3 regions of the Anaerosporomusa subterranea genome follow, and region 1 is predicted to be linked to each of the others. Evidence: riboswitches for the same ligand, from Rfam matches in the RefSeq annotation. Region 1 holds a riboswitch; each other region holds the start of a gene.
What was found. Region 1 has a riboswitch for cyclic di-AMP ahead of AXX12_RS17440 (N-acetylmuramoyl-L-alanine amidase family protein). Riboswitches for the same ligand answer to the same signal wherever they lie in the genome.
Positions count from the first base shown of each region.

Region 2: linked by a shared signal. The riboswitch ahead of AXX12_RS02605 (3D domain-containing protein) and the one ahead of AXX12_RS17440 (N-acetylmuramoyl-L-alanine amidase family protein) in region 1 are both predicted to bind cyclic di-AMP.
Region 3: linked by a shared signal. The riboswitch ahead of AXX12_RS04325 (C40 family peptidase) and the one ahead of AXX12_RS17440 (N-acetylmuramoyl-L-alanine amidase family protein) in region 1 are both predicted to bind cyclic di-AMP.

Region 1 covers NZ_LSGP01000026.1:124,376-130,056, reverse strand. Annotated here, with positions in the region: gene AXX12_RS17455 (MetQ/NlpA family ABC transporter substrate-binding protein) at 1-626, opposite strand, end outside; gene AXX12_RS17450 (YezD family protein) at 678-1,022, opposite strand; SAM riboswitch class I at 1,098-1,199, opposite strand; gene AXX12_RS17445 (DUF3870 domain-containing protein) at 1,247-1,582, opposite strand; gene AXX12_RS17440 (N-acetylmuramoyl-L-alanine amidase family protein) at 1,602-2,309, opposite strand; cyclic di-AMP (ydaO/yuaA leader) riboswitch at 2,313-2,434, opposite strand; gene AXX12_RS17435 (hypothetical protein) at 2,679-3,020, shown strand; gene AXX12_RS17430 (cobalamin B12-binding domain-containing protein) at 3,135-3,773, opposite strand; gene AXX12_RS17425 (methyltransferase MtaB domain-containing protein) at 3,803-5,182, opposite strand; gene AXX12_RS17420 (LysR family transcriptional regulator) at 5,365-5,681, shown strand, end outside.
Region 2 covers NZ_LSGP01000006.1:97,874-103,554, forward strand. Annotated here, with positions in the region: gene addB (helicase-exonuclease AddAB subunit AddB) at 1-1,356, opposite strand, end outside; gene AXX12_RS02600 (HD domain-containing phosphohydrolase) at 1,372-2,898, opposite strand; cyclic di-AMP (ydaO/yuaA leader) riboswitch at 3,121-3,255, shown strand; gene AXX12_RS02605 (3D domain-containing protein) at 3,261-3,665, shown strand; gene AXX12_RS02610 (RMD1 family protein) at 3,723-4,553, opposite strand; gene pepV (dipeptidase PepV) at 4,719-5,681, shown strand, end outside.
Region 3 covers NZ_LSGP01000013.1:158,500-164,180, forward strand. Annotated here, with positions in the region: gene AXX12_RS04310 (Nif3-like dinuclear metal center hexameric protein) at 1-795, shown strand, start outside; gene AXX12_RS04315 (hypothetical protein) at 932-1,114, shown strand; gene AXX12_RS04320 (3'-5' exoribonuclease YhaM family protein) at 1,144-2,076, shown strand; cyclic di-AMP (ydaO/yuaA leader) riboswitch at 2,178-2,305, shown strand; gene AXX12_RS04325 (C40 family peptidase) at 2,309-2,977, shown strand; gene AXX12_RS04330 (ABC transporter ATP-binding protein) at 3,083-4,798, shown strand; gene AXX12_RS04335 (HD domain-containing protein) at 5,098-5,664, shown strand.

The sequences.
Region 1 (5,681 bases):
GCATAATTCGTATTGATGACTGCTGCTGCTACATCATCAAGCGCCCGCGGCAGTTGCGCCGCATCTAGCTCACGAATCTTCAGTCCCTTCGGATTCTCGGCGATATCTTGAATTGTACCATTCACACCGATTCCTGCTTTTAGTTTAAGCAAGCCCGCCTTTTCCAAAACCGCCAAAGCACGGCCAGAGTTAGTCGGGTCATTTGGGATAGCCACTGTAGCGCCTTGGGTTAGCTCATTTAGATTTTTTACCTTTTTCGAGTATACACCCATGGGCTCGATGTGAACAGCAACTGCGGAAATTAGCGGCAGCTTGCGTTCGGTAGCAAACTTCGTTAGATAGGGAACATGCTGGAAGAAGTTCGCATCTAGTTCTTTGTCAGCGAGTGCGACATTCGGCTGGACATAATCGCTAAACTCGATAATCTCGATTTGGACGCCTTCTTTTTCTAGGGTCGGCTTAATAGCACGTAGGATTTCCGCATGGGGCACAGCCGTAGCGCCAATCTTCAAGGCAGCCTTTTTGGCTTGTTCAGGGGCCTGCGGACTTTTCTTATCACTGGAGCAACCAGCAGCCGCGAGTGAGATGATAAGTAATGCAGCTAGTAAAACACGAATACTTTTCATACAAAACAACTCCTCTAATACTTTTTGTAGATTCACAGGGTCGACTAGTTACTATATTCCATCGCCATAAATTCCTTCTAGGCCGGAATACCGTTGTTTTTCTGTACGCTCAATTTGGGCGATTACGCCACCCTTAACCTGGAGAATGACTTGGCCAAACTGCAAGTTCTTCAATTCCTCCTGCAGCCTCTTTTGAAGCCGCTCAACTTGGTTCGGGGTAAGGGAGGGGCCTCCAATGCCGCCTTTCCCCGGTGCATCCAAACGAATCTTGTCGTTTCGCTCTAGCTGCAGCAGGCGACCGTCTTGAACAGTGAATGTTATTGTCCCATGGGTGATCGAATTGACTAAGTCAACAACAATCGCCATCGTCGGAGGCGAAATGACCGGTTGGTTCAATGATAGCACTCCCTCTCCGTTCGGCTAATAGAAAAACCCCCTTTCACGAGGAAAGAGGGCAACTAATCCGCTTTCCTCTCATCTCCCAGAACAACGTTCTGTTGGAATTAGCACCACTGCATTGCTGCCGGTTGCTGGGTGTCATCGGGCCAGTCCCTCGACCTCTCTTGATAAGAGTTTCCTTATTCAATTGTAAAGATAATAGCATCAAAAGCTCCGCATTGTCAACTCATTTTTTGACGTTCTTGCAGATATAGCGAATACTTAGCGGAAATAATGCGCAGAGCATTGATGATCGCTTTCTTAGCAGCTCCTTGGTATTGTAAGTTAATTTGTTCAATCAGGGCTATATTGTCATTTTGGATGTTTTTTCCTACCAACATTGCCAATACGAATCGTTCTGAAAGGCGTGTTGAAAGAGTACAATCAGCTTCGATGATTGTACCTGTACGTATATCAATCAGCACCACTAACGCCATCACTTTATATACCTCAGCGGAAACCGTTCCGCTGGGAAGTTTTGCATAACCGGAAAATAACACAATATTCTCGTCAACCATAAATTCTTCAATATCCTCCTTATCCAACAATGCTGAAAAACCTAGTTAGACCGGTGAAAAGCCCATATGCCGCCTTTTTAATAAAATCGGGTTGTTGCAATTTAGCTTCCTCAGATGGGTTAGAAATAAAAGCGACTTCAGCAAGGACAGCCGGCATGGTTGCGTGCTTCAACACATAAAAGTTGTTCTCACGAAAACCGCGATCCGGTAAGTTAATTTGCTCAACAAGTGACTGTTGGATCTTTGACGCGAGCAGCTCCCCACGAACCAACTGCGGTGCGAAATACGTTGTCGTTCCTTTAGCCGTTGAATCGACGAAAGAGTCAATATGAACGCTGACAAACACATCAGCGCTAGCTTTGTTGGCAATATTTACTCGAGACTGTAGTTCCTGGGCATCAGAGGCTTGTCTGCTATGTACATCGCGATCAGTAGTTCTGGTCAGGATAACAACTGCGCTCTTGTCCTCTAGCAGTTTTCGCAATTCGGTACTGATTGCCAATGTCACATCTTTTTCCGCAAGACCGCTTTTACCGATAGCGCCAGGATCGCTGCCACCATGACCCGGATCTATAACTATGGTTTTTCCTTTTAATACGTTTTTTACGCTAGTTGTCTCGGTTTGCCTAGCACCTTGAACTGGCACAGCGCGGTTTTCAGCCGCAAAACAAATGGCTGGCAACATAAAAATAATCAAAACTATCAAAATCGCCGTTCTTCTCTGCAAAGCTTGTCCGCCTTTCTCGCCTCCGGAGTTAGCTAACGGGACAGGGTTAAGGCTAAACCTAGCGCTTACGCTTTTCACCCCGTAAAATGTTACTCCGTACCTGTTGGATTCGGCGTTTCAGTTAAATGACATGCCTTTGATTATAGCAGAGAAATGTGTCGACTTTATGACAATCTGCTGACAACAATTCTTAGTTTAGCGATCACTCCTTATTAGTATAAAAATTATTTAGATATGTATCCTTCTATATATATTAGCAATACTTGCTTCCCAGTGTCCACCATTTTTAGGGCACAAAATGGAATCCTAAGGATAGACTCAAATAATACGCGAATACTAGGGTGCAAATGGGTATTGGGAGGAATGGCCATGAACGGTTTATCAAAGTTTTTGCTGTTAGGACTAATAATGATCCTTATTACAGCCTGCGGCATGCAGCCACAGCAAAAACCGCAAAATCAACCTAAGACTGCGGATCAACTTCAACAGTCACCGATACTGGATAAAATACAAGACCCTGAAATGCAAAAAAGAATGATTGCAGTGATGAACAAGCCGGAAGCGCGAGCTTCAATGGTCAAAATGATGTCAGATCCTGAACTGAGGCAAACCATGAAAGATGTACTGGCCGATCCAGCGATGAAACAAACGGTTCAAGAGATTGTTCGCGACCCGCGCATTAAGCCGACAGTGCAAGAAGCCCTGAAATAAGGGAATTAATACTATTGAATAAGAAAGGGATATTCAAAGCCGGAGAGGCTTGAATATCCCTTTTCTGCTTCAATTACAAATGGCAAGAATCAAGTTGCCGCATTTTGTGAATCATTAAGCCCCAATCATTTGCTTTGCGATGTCAGCGGCAACGGCGGCATCAGGCGCGTATGCATCTGCGCCGATAGCGTTTGCGAATGACTGCGTCAGCGGAGCGCCGCCAACCATTATCTTAACTTGATCGCGAAGTCCAGTTGTCGTCACAGCCTCAATTACGACCCGCATTTCAGACATTGTCGTTGTCAACAGTGCGGCCATAGCGATAATTTGCGGCTGATGCTCAGTAATCGCCTGAACAAAGGTCTTTTCATTCACATCGACTCCCAGGTCGACTACCTCAAATCCTGATCCGACAAACATCATATTGACTAGGTTCTTGCCAATATCATGAAGATCGCCTTTGACGGTACCCAAAACGACCTTGCCGATCGGTTTGACGCCAGCGGCCAGCAAATGTGGCTTAAGAACCCGCATACCTGCATTCATCGCTCGAGCCGCAATCATTACTTCCGGCATGTACACTTCTTCGTTTTTCCACCTTTGCCCCATCACGTCCATACCATGAAGCAATCCTTCATGCAAAATAGTTGACGCTGAAACTCCGCCGTTCAAGGCCTCTTCAACCTTTTCAGTCACTGCGTCAACATCGCCCTCCTGCAGAGACTCAGAAATGACATTCAATATCTCACTCATCAAAGTTCCTCCTCTTATACCTGCTATTTTTACTTTAGATCATATTTCGCCGGGTCATATTTTTCCGACTTGCAACTTTCAGTCATTTCTCGAATAAATGCCTCTTCATCATTTGTAACCTTTGATAACTGGGCCTGGATTTTATCCAGCCATCTAATTTCTTTAGGATCAATAATTAAATTTCCTGCATTGGCGGCTTGCTTCAGTTCGTTCACTGCGGTGAGACCTGCGATTTTTGTTCTCTCGAAATGACTGCCTCCCTGAACAATTGCTTGGGAAATGCGGAACGCCACATCAGGCCTTAATACATAGGCCTGCGGATCAAGAACGCTATCTGAATCAGTCAGCCAATCCCGCAGCAGACGAGCATGAGAGATGCCTGATTTCGCCGCAGTGTTCATCAGTCTGCAGTCATATATAAGCTGTTCCAGAGAAACAGTCGGAGCCATACCGCCTAACAGCTTTATGTTTTGCACAGATTCATTGCTCCAAAGATCTGCAGTAGCGGCGGCAATGTTGCCCACATGGCTGAGATGAGCGCAAGCACTGGATTTTCCCTCCATAGCAATAGGAGTGCCGGTGATAGCTTTTATATAGACTCCCTCGTAGCCACAATCCTTGTGAGGTCCTACTGCTCCTCGCTCTAAGGCGACGAGACTGCGCACAACGGTCATCACTCTAACCACAGCTGCAAATGTCTTAGGCACATAGCGTTTGTCTGCAAGTACCATCGCGGTGTTGCCAAAACCGCAGGCAGTATCGCCAGCTGCAATAGTACCAGTTTCTGCGGCAATTCTAACGATCGAATCCCACAGTTTTGCCATATCCCGGGTTCCTAAGACACTAAGCGCGAATAATGATTTAACAATATCACAGTACATGACTGCATCATCATGGATATCCTTGCCGCCGATAGATTCGATAGACAGCAGCTCCGCTCCTTCCTTGGCGCAGCCTGCAAAAGTTTGCATAATCGCATCCCAATGCGAACCCCGCCACATGTGAGGTGATCTCTTGTCTTCGCGAATGTCTACCGGTGTAATCCGCAGTACGCTGCGTAGTCCGTGTTTCTGCTCGTAATCGTTCATGATATTCCGGACCACTTTAGTGATTTCAACACCCCATTCCGGGTGGTAGGTAGCGGGCGGCAACAGTTCGAGTTCCACGACCAAACCAGGAGTCTCTAGCTCTTTGGCACGCTTGCAGGCGCCTTCGACTATCTCCTTATACTGTCTCAATACATCTGGCATAGTAGTTTCTGTGATCAGCATGTCAGGAAGCGTGAAATTGATTTCTGGCAGGATTCTACCGCCCCCAATCACCAACCCATTTCGGCACGCCACTGGACGTAGGGCCGAGCCGTAAATAAACTCATCGAGGTCGGTGTAGGCCAATTGAGTAAAGTTCACTTTCTTCAACTCACTCGTCTCCTCTCAAACCCGCTAAAACGCTGCAAAAAATTTTTGTTCCCTTTATTTCTTAATTTTCAAAATACTGCTATTATTAGGGTACAAACATTTTTACTTTTTGTAAAACAACTCTATTCGATAATAAATAGTACCATTTGGAATATTAGTGAGGGTTATTCAATATGGACATTGTTGGAATCGAAACATTTCTGTCGGTTATTCAGAACCGGACACTAACTCAGGCCTCGGTACAAATGCATGTTTCACAGTCCACCGTGAGTAAAAGACTGCGTATACTCGAAGAACAGTTGGGTATTAAACTAATTATTCGCAACAAGGGAGTATCTCAGATTGAACTAACGGAAAAGGGTGAAGGCTTTATTCCAATCGCCGAACAATGGATGCGCATTTGGAGAGAAACACAGCAATTAAGTTCAGGAAGCGAGCCGGATTTTTTACAGATCGGCGCTGTTGACAGCATTAGCAACTATGTTCTCAT
Region 2 (5,681 bases), on a different contig from region 1:
CCCCGCCGCGTCAGGCTGTTCATCTTCATCCAGCGACCAGCGGCGCATGAACCGCCAGTCTTCTTCCTGCAGCCAACGCTTGCCGCGAATACCAAACTCTAACACGTAATTTTCCAATAGATCAATTTGTTCATCAGATAAAGGAAATAAGCCTGTTTTCAACGCACGAAATACCGGCTCATAATCCCAGCGTTCAACAATAGCCTCGACTGACGACCGCAGTACTTCTGCCAGCGGATGATGCACAGCCGGGCGGCGGCGATCCTGAAAACAGGGAATACCGTAATCAGCAAATACAGTGGCGATGATGTCAGAGTAAATTGCTTCATCTCGCACCAGGACTGCCGTATCTCGCCAGCGGTAGCTCTTGTCCCGACATAAGCGAATAATATCGCGGGCGATCCCCTCAATCTCAGCCCTCCGGTTAGCTGCTTCAACGATAACAATGTCCTCTGTTTGAGCAATTTGTTTAGAGGGGGCTTCACCCTTCACCCCTGCTAGTGACTGTTCAATATAGGTCAGTAACGAACTAGCTGCAAACCGGCCCGGACTGCGGACCTCCTGCGCCTCAAACGACAATTGATTATCCTTGGCCAGCTGTTTGATGAGAGCCGCCGTCACTGCCTGGCGGTAAAATAAATCGACCTCCTGTTTATCTTCAGCCTCATGCCGGTCCAGACACAAGGTTATGGTCAAGTTCTCTGCTACGTTAGCCAGTGCGCCGAGTACACCATATTCTTGTTTGGTAAACCAATCAAACCCATCAACAAATACAGTAGAACCACGCAGGCTGGAGCGAGAAATCTTGTGCAGCAGCATACCCAGATAGTCCTGCGGATCGGCGTAGCGCCCGGCGATTAACCCCTCGTATGAGGCATAAACAGCGGCTAGATCAGACAGTTTCGAGCCAAGCGGTGAATTGGACGCTTGTACCGCCGCCTCGGCCAGAGCCCGGGGGTTAACGCTGTAGGCCTTGAACTCGCTAATCAGAGAGGCCATGGTCTGTGCAAACGTTCGCTGGTGAGCTGCTTGCCGAAATACAGTCAGTTGATCCTCATTATCAGCCAATGCCTGGCGCAGAATCATGCGCTTTGATAGGTCGCTTAGCTGCGGCCGGGCTGCGCCGCCGGTCTCCATCAGCACAGAATGAGCCAGCCGACGAAAGCCATAAACATGTGCACGGCAAAAACCGCCGCCGCGAGCTAACTCCCGTTCGGCCTCAAAGGTGGCTTGCTCAGGGGTAAGAAGAATCAGCGGCGGCCCTAGTGGGTCACGCCGCATCAAGTCTCGTATTTCTTTCAAACAGGCCGAAGTCTTGCCAGACCCGGCCCGGCCATATAAAAGTCGGATGCCCACGGTAACCCTCCCTACCTATTCGTGTTCGGATTCGAGCACCTGCAAAAATAGCTTCAGTAATTCTGGATCAAATTGAGTACCCGCGCCCCGGCGCAGTTCTTCAATCGCCTCAGTCTTGCTCAGGGCATGGCGGTAGGGGCGTCCTGCGGTCATTGCCTCATAGGCGTCTGCTATCGCCAAGATACGGCACTCCAGCGGAATATCAGTATGCTGCAAACCCAGCGGGTAACCGCTGCCGTCCCACTGCTCGTGATGTTTAAGAACCAAGTCTGCGACAGGTACCAAAGCAGGAACACAGCGGGCAATCCGGCAGCCGATTTCGCAATGCTGCGCAATTTCCTGTCGCTCATCAGTCGTCAATCGTCCAGGTTTCATGACAATGCGTTCATCAAGGCCAACGTTGCCGATATCGTGATAGCGGGATAACAGGTGAAGATTCTCTACCTGTTCTGAACTTAGTTCCAAAACTGCAGCCAATTTAACTGCATATTCCTCGACTCGTTGCGGATGACCGCTTTTAAAGTAATCTCTGGCTTCCACGGATTGAAACATGCCGTCAAGAATAAACTGGCGGACGTTTTCGTCGCGCAACTGCTTTTGTCGATACATTTCGTTTTCCGCTTCGATGAATAGAGTATTCATATCAGTCGGACAACCGCGCATAGCATGACCTATCGACAGGCCAAGCCTAGCGTTTGGCAGCAGTAGATTGTATTCGTCGACCTCTTGACTGATTTTTCGGCAAATTGCTGTCAGTGTTTCATCATCTACATTTGGCAAGATCGCAGCAAATTCATCACCGCCGATACGTGCAATGTGATCCTCCGCTCGGAAACAGCGTTTGAAAAGATCAGCCACATCTACCAGTTGTCGATCTCCCTGTTCATGGCCAAGGGTGTCATTAATCAGCTTTAGTCCATCCAGATCGCAGACAACGATCCCGACAGAACATTGCTCGTCTTCGCCGAAATGCCGCATTTCCTGTTCAAATCGGCTGCGATTAAACAATCCGGTTAACGAATCATACAGATTGAGATAACGCAGTTGCTTAGCCATCATCACTCGTTCTGTCGTGTCCCGCTCAATAGCGATCAGTTCCTCACCACAGCCGGTCAACCAGACTTCCCGACCGTAGGCTCTACCATGATATTCGCCTTCATAGGTAAAACGCTGCGGTCGTCCGGTTAATAATACTTGTTCCATCGCTTGCTGGTAGCGGTCTGTAACCGACGTCTCATAAATGCTATCAATTTTCTTACCGACTAGGCGACGATCTGGCGGAGTTTGATAAAAGCCGGGCCGCGTATACAGCTCAAGAATGACACCATCTAAATCCAGCCGGGTCATCACGTCAACCGACGTTTCCAGGATGGCTTTGAATCTGGCTTCATTCAACCGGATTTGTTCTTGGGTGTTCTGCTGTTGGGAGATTTCTGTCTGTTCTTGTTTGACTGTGGCCCTCAATAGTGTGTTTTCTCTGCGTTCCCGAGCAGCCCAGCTAACACTACCAGCCACAAGCACGAGCCAAAACCATATTTCCATATCGCATTCCTTCATTCAAAATAATCGAAAAAACAATTGTGAACTTATTCGCGATTCGCAGCAATGGTTCCTGCGCCTGAACAGAAAAAAGACTGCTAGACCGTTGTCATGATCGAATACTGCCGCATACCGATGTATAACTGGGAATACCTATATCAAGTTTACATAATTAAAATTAATGACCTTTAGCGCGTTTTGCGTTTCTGCAACCGATAGTGTAGTATATGGACTACGCCGAACTTCCCAAAGGAATACGGGGGAACCAATATTAGTGGGGTGAATCCGCTATCAAGCGGTAGGGATACCTTCCGTCCCGAACCCGTCAGCTAACCCCGGAGGCGATTAGAAGGAGGAAACAGAATATGAACATGAAAGTGTTTAAACGTACAATCGTAACTATGATGGCTGTTGTCACACTGGCAACTAGCTTGATCACACCGGTACTCGCAGCCGCGCCAGCCAACTATAAACAAGCGATCGATATTGTTGCGACCGCATACGCGCCAGGCCCTCACGATAACGGTAAATGGGGCAACCTGACCCACATCGGCACCCAGGTGCGTCCTGGCATCATTGCCGTCGACCCGCGCATTATCCCGTTGAAATCGAAGGTGTATATTGAGTTTCCCGATGGCACTGGCAGGTATGCCATTGCTGAGGATACCGGTGGCGCAATCAAAGGAAATCGTATCGATATCGCAATGTGGACAGTTGATGAAGCATACAAGTTTGGCATGAAAAACGTTAAGCTGTATGTAGTAGAATAGTTCTTAAAAAAAACACCCCGAGAGTCAATTGAACTCTCGGGGTGTTTCTGCGCGTTACTATTTAAACACAAAAATATCCAATAGACTCAGTACGATTTCAAACGCGATCAAGAGAATAACTGCCCATTCGAGCCGAGTGCCACGGCTGGCGTGAGCCAGACCGGAAAACACCTCGGTGATATCTGTTAAGACTTCTGCTTTTTGGCGAATCTTCTGGTAGCGCTCTGATACCTCAAATAACCGTCCCATTTCGTCATACAATCGACTAGCTTCCGCATTGTTCCACGTAATATCCGGTTTATCGAGTAACATGATGTATGACACCATGTTCAGCTTAAAACCGAAGATCTTTGCCGATAGCTTGGCCAAACGTCGGTCAGACATATTTAAATTACCCATATGCAAAAATGTAACGATTTCTTCTATTTCATCTAACAGACGACTAATGTCGACCTCGATTTTTTCTAGTGCCACCGACCTTGCCAACATAGTCGCGACGATTTCGCGGTGATAGCTTTCTTCCTGCGCGATTAACATCCGGTCATTGCTTACATAGGGCATGTCTGCTTCAGTCAGATCTGTCACTGTTTCGAGAATGTAGTCGTCAACATATTCGAAGGCTCCTGTTGTCAAACTCTTTTCAATCTTCCGCAGGTAATTTACAACATCCATCATTTCGTGATGTTGAAAATTCAAAAAGACTATACTGCCAAAATGGTACAGATATACTCTCTTTCCCTCCGATTGACGAGTGATTCCCTCCAGTGATTTCCCAGCAAGAATCAGCGTCTCCTCCCAGCGGAATTGTCTATTGATGCCAAAATGCTCGGCAATTTTATTTAGATCGATTTCATTGGCCAGCACGACCGCTTTAAATTCTGACTGCATAAACAGCCTCCTAGCTTGCTCTTTTATCCAAATTATAACAGAAAAAGCAGAATACTTCCATCGCCTGGTTGCCATGCATGTCCCGGTCACCGTTCATTCATTTTACAGACTCACAAGCAAGGAGTATACTAATGGTGCATACTGGTAACGAACGGAGGGATTATCTTGAACCTGGAAAAAGCAGTAGAACTGCAGCGAGACGCGCTGATTAAATCAACGCAGGAGATTCTCGCTATTCGAAGCGTAGAGAACAATGCAGTCAATGGCAGCCCCTTTGGCGAGGACGTTGGCCTGGCGCTCGACCGCGCGTTGCAGATCGCGAACAGACTCGGATTTCGCACTGTCAATCTAAATGGCTATGTCGGCTATGCGGAATATGGCAGCGGCGAAGACTATGTTGCCGTTCTGGGACATCTTGATGTAGTGCCTGAAGGCAGCGGCTGGACGTACCTGCCGTATGGCGGAGAAATTCATGACGGCAAACTGTATGGTCGCGGTTCGACAGATGACAAAGGGCCGACGATGGCTGCCTTGTTCGGTCTAGCTGCTATCAAGGATCTCAACCTGCCGTTATCGAAACGAGTGCGGATTATCTTTGGCACCAATGAAGAGACTGGCAGCAAAGACTTGCAGTATTACGCAGCACGCGAAAAACCGCCAGTGGCCGGCTTCACCCCTGACGCATCTTTTCCCGTCATCTATGCGGAAAAAGGCGGCTGCAAATTTAGGTTGTCTAAAAATCTCTCTGCCGGGATATCTGCTGTCCGACTGCTTGCACTTAACGCCGGTGAACGGGTGAATATCGTGCCAAATCGAGCGGAAGCCGTGCTGGTTGCTGACGAACCGCAAAAACTATTTAAGGCCTGCGCCGCTTTTGCCGCCCGGCACAATGCTAAAATCGACGCCTCGCTCGCCGCGGACGGCAACGTCTGTCTCGTCTCGCACGGTAAAGCGGCACATGCCAGCTTGCCACATCAGGGAGTCAATGCTGCTATGCAACTACTGGCATTTCTCGCAGAATGTGAATTGCCCACCGATCTGCTATCATACTGTCAAGCAGTTACCACCGCCATTGGTAAAGAGACGGATGGCAGTTCGCTCGGTATTGCTTACCGGGACGATGAGTCT
Region 3 (5,681 bases), on a different contig from region 1:
CAAGGAGGGGTAAATGATGCATTGGCTGCAGCCCTTGGCTTGAAGCAGGCGACCCCTTTACTGCATACCCACGCTGAGAGGCTGTACAAACTGGCAGTCTTTGTACCTGAACAGCAATTGGAGGCTGTGCGGACTGCCATGGGAGACGCGGGCGCCGGTCATATTGGTGTGTATAGTCATTGTTCGTTTAGCGTAAAAGGTGAAGGAGTCTTTTTACCTTTATCCGGCGCTACGCCGTTTATTGGCGAGGAAGGGCGCTTGGAGCGGGTTGCCGAATATAAACTGGAGACTTGTGTAACTGAAAACGTCCGTCAGCAAGTACTTGACGCGATGCTGTCCGCCCACCCCTATGAAGAAGTTGCCTATGACCTGTATGCTCTTGAGAATACGGGGCCTGCCTTTGGTATGGGGCGAATCGGCATTTTAGACCAGTCCATGAGCTTGCGCCAATTCACGGCAATGGTCAAAGATCGTTTGGCTGTCAGTGCAATAAAAGTGGCTGGTAGGCCAGATGCTTTAATCCGCTCGGTAGCAGTATGCGGCGGCAGCGGGGCAAGCTTTGCAGCCCAGGCAAAACAAGCGGGGGCCGATGTCTTTGTCACCGGTGATCTCAAGTACCATGAAGCGCAGCAAGCTATAGCCCAAGAGTTGGCTATGGTTGACGCGGGACACTTTGCGACAGAGTATCCGGTTATACCCTATTTGGCAAAGTACTTGGCCACCTATTCCGAAAAGCAAGAATGGAATGTACCAATAATTTCTTCGCCTTCGAAAGACATTTTTTGGTCTCTATAGAAAAGAATACCAAAATAATTCTCCAATATGGAGGATTATTTTTATTTTAAACTAATGAATAAAAGCGTAAAGGAGAGTAGAACCTGGCGTAGAGTCTTGCCCTGGATGAGAGTCAAGAGAAAGAGGAGGCGTTAAGATGGTACAAGGTCCGTTACTGCTAGTTCTTCTCGCTATCGCCATCGCACTGATTGTCGCCCTAATCTCTCGCTATAAGGTTCATGCATTTCTTTCATCGAAGAAGTATCAGGCGCATTCGTTTTGGATGCGCCTTTTTGTATTCTCTTGCAGGAATCTCGCAACTAGCGGGCGAACCCTATAATTCAGTTTACAGAATAGGGGTTGTTACATTTGTTGGCGCAATTTCGGGTTGGGGATGAAATCCGGCATAGTGTGCTCATGCGTTTGCAGAAGGCAGGGCAGTCGTCAAATGGCGGTGTATTTGCCCGTGGCACAGTAGAAGATAACAGTGGGACGCTGAGTTTTATTTGCTTTGAACGAGAAACAGTTGAGCTGCTTAAGGAAGTCAATGGAGCCACGCCCATGGTCATCTTTGGTGTCGTCCAGGCTGACCGCTATAGTACTGACGGAGCTGTGCAAGTTCTTGTGCGCCGGGCTGAGCCGGTGAACGACGACGATGACTTGAGTCATCTCTTGCCCTATACACCAAAAGATATTGAGGAATATAAGGGACGACTCGAAGGCTTGATAGCAGGAGTATCAAAAATCCATTTGCAGGAATTGTTGAGAGCAATTTTATCAGGCAAAACCTACGCGTCGTATGTAAAGCACACTGCTGCGATGAGATTGCATCACGCCTATATCGGCGGCTTGCTGGAACACTCGGTTGATGTCGCTCGGCTTGCAAAAGGTATGGCGATTGAAACCGGCAATGTAGATGTCGATTTAGTGGTTACCGGCGCACTGTTACATGACATCGGTAAACTGGAAGAGTTGTCAAGTGGCATGGGGTTTGAATATACTAATATTGGCAGGATGATCGGTCATGTTTCCTTAGGGGCTATGCTTGTGGAACGTACGATTTCCAATCAAAAGGATTTCCCGCCAGATGATGCCCAAGCGCTATTGCATATCCTGCTGTCACATCATGGGAAAGTGGAGAATGGCGCGCCAGTCGCTTGTGTGACAAAGGAAAGTTTCATTGTTCACTATGCGGATGAGCTCAACTCTGTTCTTAGCCAATTTGCAGATAACGAAGGTAAGACAGACTGGCGTTATGCCAAGATGCTGAATCGCTATATCCGCGTCAGTCAAGAGGGTTGATCAACTGAAAAATGGGTACAATCTAAGTCGAATGGTACTTGCCATTTTTTTAGAACACAAGGCAGGATTTTGCAAGCCAGAATCGAATTTAAAATGATTAGAGCATGATAAAGCCGAATCCAGCTCAGGTACGGGGGAACCGCAAACCAGGGGTGAAATTCCGGAAACGGAATAGGGGTCCTCTAACCCTAACCCGTCAGCTAACCTCGGAGGCTTCGAGAGGGGCAGACATTTGAAAAAGGTAGTCTTTTTGTTGTGCGTTTTGTTCAGTTTGACGTTTCTAAACGTCGCGTCGGCCTCGAATTTTTATGAGGAAGGCGACCAAGGGCAGGAAATTGTTTTGATTCAGAAGCGGTTGTTGTCACTGGGGTATGAGATTGGTAGCGCTGATGGTGACTTCGGCCCTGCCACCGAGACTGCAGTGAAGGCTTACCAAAAGGACAAAGGTCTGACGCCAGACGGCGTGGTTGGCCCGACAACTTATCAAATGCTGCTTGGACGCGATATACCGGCAGTAAGCCGCGATTCGTCCACTGTAGCAGTCAGACGAGTCATTCAATTTTCCATGCGGTATTTGGGTGTTCCGTATGTATTTGGCGGCACAACTGCAGATGGTTTTGACTGCTCCGGCTTTACCCGCCATGTGTATCGCACAGTTGGCGTGGCTCTGCCGAGAACGGCTGATGACCAGTTTGAAGTTGGCCGCGCAGTCTCGCTAAGCAGGCTGCAGCCGGGGGATATGGTGTTTTTTACGACATATGCTTCTGGAGCGTCGCATAGCGGTATCTACATTGGCGACGGCAATTTTATCAGCGCGACTTCCAGTCGCGGCGTCGCCATTGATCGGTTAAACAGTTCGTACTGGGGCCCGCGTTATGTTGGTGCAAGGCGCGTACTGTAAGAAGACTGGTAAAGGCCATACGGCACACGAAGGGAAGGCGGGCAAACGCCTTCCTGGTTTTCTTTTCCTTTTCTATTTTGATTCAGCAGAATCGCGAGGGCTCTTATGTATACATTCTATTGGCAAAAGTTCATCCTGCCCTTTTGGCCAAAAGTAGTTATTGCTTTGGCTAGTTTCCTTATGGCCAGTGTGGCAGGACTGGCAGCGCCAATTATTATTAAACTGCTGATTGACAATGTCCTGGCTGATGGAGACTTGTACCAACTGCACTTTATCACAGCTGGCATTGTCGTATTATATTTGCTGCGCGGCATTTTTTCTTATGTGTATGGGTATTTGATGGCCAAGGTCGGTAATCGACTGATTGAGCGCATGCGTCAAGAAATGTTCGTTAAACTTCAGTCCAAGGATTATGCCTATTTTGTCAACAACCAGACAGGCGAAGTGATTTCGTTGTTCTCCAATGACCTGACATTGATTCAACAGGCCGTGTCTGTGAGTATACCTGAATTTTTTATCGAAACCTTGAACGTACTTGCCATTCTTTCAATTATGATCTACTTTGACTGGCAATTATCACTGGTGACCTTTGCAACCTTGCCTTTCATCTTTCTTGTTGTCGGCTATTTCAATAAGAAAACAGCCAAAATTGGTATGCTGATGGAAGACTCTTTGGCTAAAGTAGCCAGTTTTTTGCATCAAACGTTGCTGTCTGCCACCATTGTTAAAAGTTATAGTCGTGAAGAGTACGAATACCGTAAATTCAGTCAGAGAATTCACCAAGCAGCTGAGGAATTTTTAAAGATGCAACGCCTAAACGCCGTCCTGGTGCCGCTCGTCGAGTTCTTAGCTGCGATTGGCCTGACAGTGATTATTTGGTTTGGCGGCAGGGAAGTTATTGATGGAGAGTTAACCATTGGCGGCATGTTCGCCTTTTTAGTATATATTATTAATGTACCCGCCCCCATGCGAAAGATCGCGCAAGCCGCAACAAGTTTACGCATGGGAACAGTTGCCTGGGAACGCATTCAACAATTCGAATCCCAACCGCGAACTATTTTTGACGGTGGGATGGAGGCGCCAAAAGGTCATGGGTTGGTTGAATTCCGCGATGTGTCGTTCTGCTATAGTCAGAATACCGGCATTTTGCACCATATTAATCTCTGCGCCAGGCCAGGCGAAATTATTGCTATTGTTGGTCCCAGTGGCGCAGGGAAGTCTTCTGTTGCCAATCTATTATTGCGGTTATACGATCCTACTAGTGGCGGTATTTATGTCGATGGGGTGGATATCCGGGAACTGAACCTAGCGTCCCACCGCAAACGAATCGGCTTTATCCAACAAGAGCCCATTTTATTTCACGGCACAGTACGAGAAAATATTCGTTATGGCTTTCCGGGAGCCTCAGATGCGAAGGTGGAGTGGGCGGCCCGCATGGCTGATGCACACGACTTTATCCTTGCTTTGCCGAATGGCTATGAAACGCCAGTCGGCGAGTTAGGTGGTTTATTGTCCGGCGGGCAGAGACAGAGAATTGCGATAGCCAGAGCACTGATACTGGAACCAGCCATCTTATTGTTGGACGAGCCCACAGCCGCCCTAGATTCTCAGTCCGAACGGCAGGTAATGGAGTCGATTCGGCGAGCCAGTGGCGGCAGAACAACCTTCATTATCACCCATCGATTGTCGACCTTAATGGCTTCTGACCGAGTCGTATATTTGGCCAATGGCTGTATTGTCGAAACCGGCACTCATGGCGAATTGTTGCAGCGTGGTGGCTTATACGCTAAGGCTGTAGCATTAGAAGCGCTTGGCGCTTAGAAACACTAGAAGTCTGTTGCAGAAGCAACAGACTTCCTTAAAAAACAAGAGACTAGTTGAAAAAGCTCCAGCTGCTAGGAACAGCGAGGCTTGCGCTACGTTGTTACCTATGCGACGTAACAGCAATTGTTGCCACCTAGCTTGTTAGCATCACCGCGTACATAAAGGTACGCAAGCAAGCAAACGTAGTCGTGATTGCGCAACTCTTGGCGCTTTAGCGCCTTAGCGTTGGCGGCATACCCCTTGCGGGTGCAACGCAGATGGACTTTTGCAACGGTCTCCAAGAAGGGAGATCAAAAATGGTAAACGACAGAGCTTATGCTTGGCAAGTATTAAAGCAGCACGTAACCAGCGATGTCCTGCTGCGTCATTGTTTAGCGGTTGAAGTCGCCATGCGTGCCTATGGCGCAAAATTCGGCCAAGATCAGGAGTATTGGGGCGCGGTTGGCCTATTGCATGATGTAGACTTTGACAAATTTCCCAATGACCATCCGAATCATGCCCGTGATCTATTGAGCCAAGCCGGCTATAGCAGCCAATTCATTACCGATGTAGAGTCCCATGCCCGCAATTGGGAAACAGAAAGAACGCTGTTGCAGAAAACCTTATTGGCTCTTGACGAATTGACAGGATTTATCATTGCCTGCGCTTTGGTTCGCCCTGATCGCAGCCTCGCGAATCTCGAAGTTAAATCTGTGGTCAAAAAAATGAAAGATAAAGCCTTTGCCCGCGCTGTCAACCGTGACACATTAACTGAAGGCGCTGCGTCAATGGGCGTCGATATGAAAGACCACATCGAATTCGTCACCCGTGCCTTGGCAGAAGCGGTAAACAAGCCCGAATATCAAGAAGTACCGTTATTATAAAACGAAGAGCGACCGAT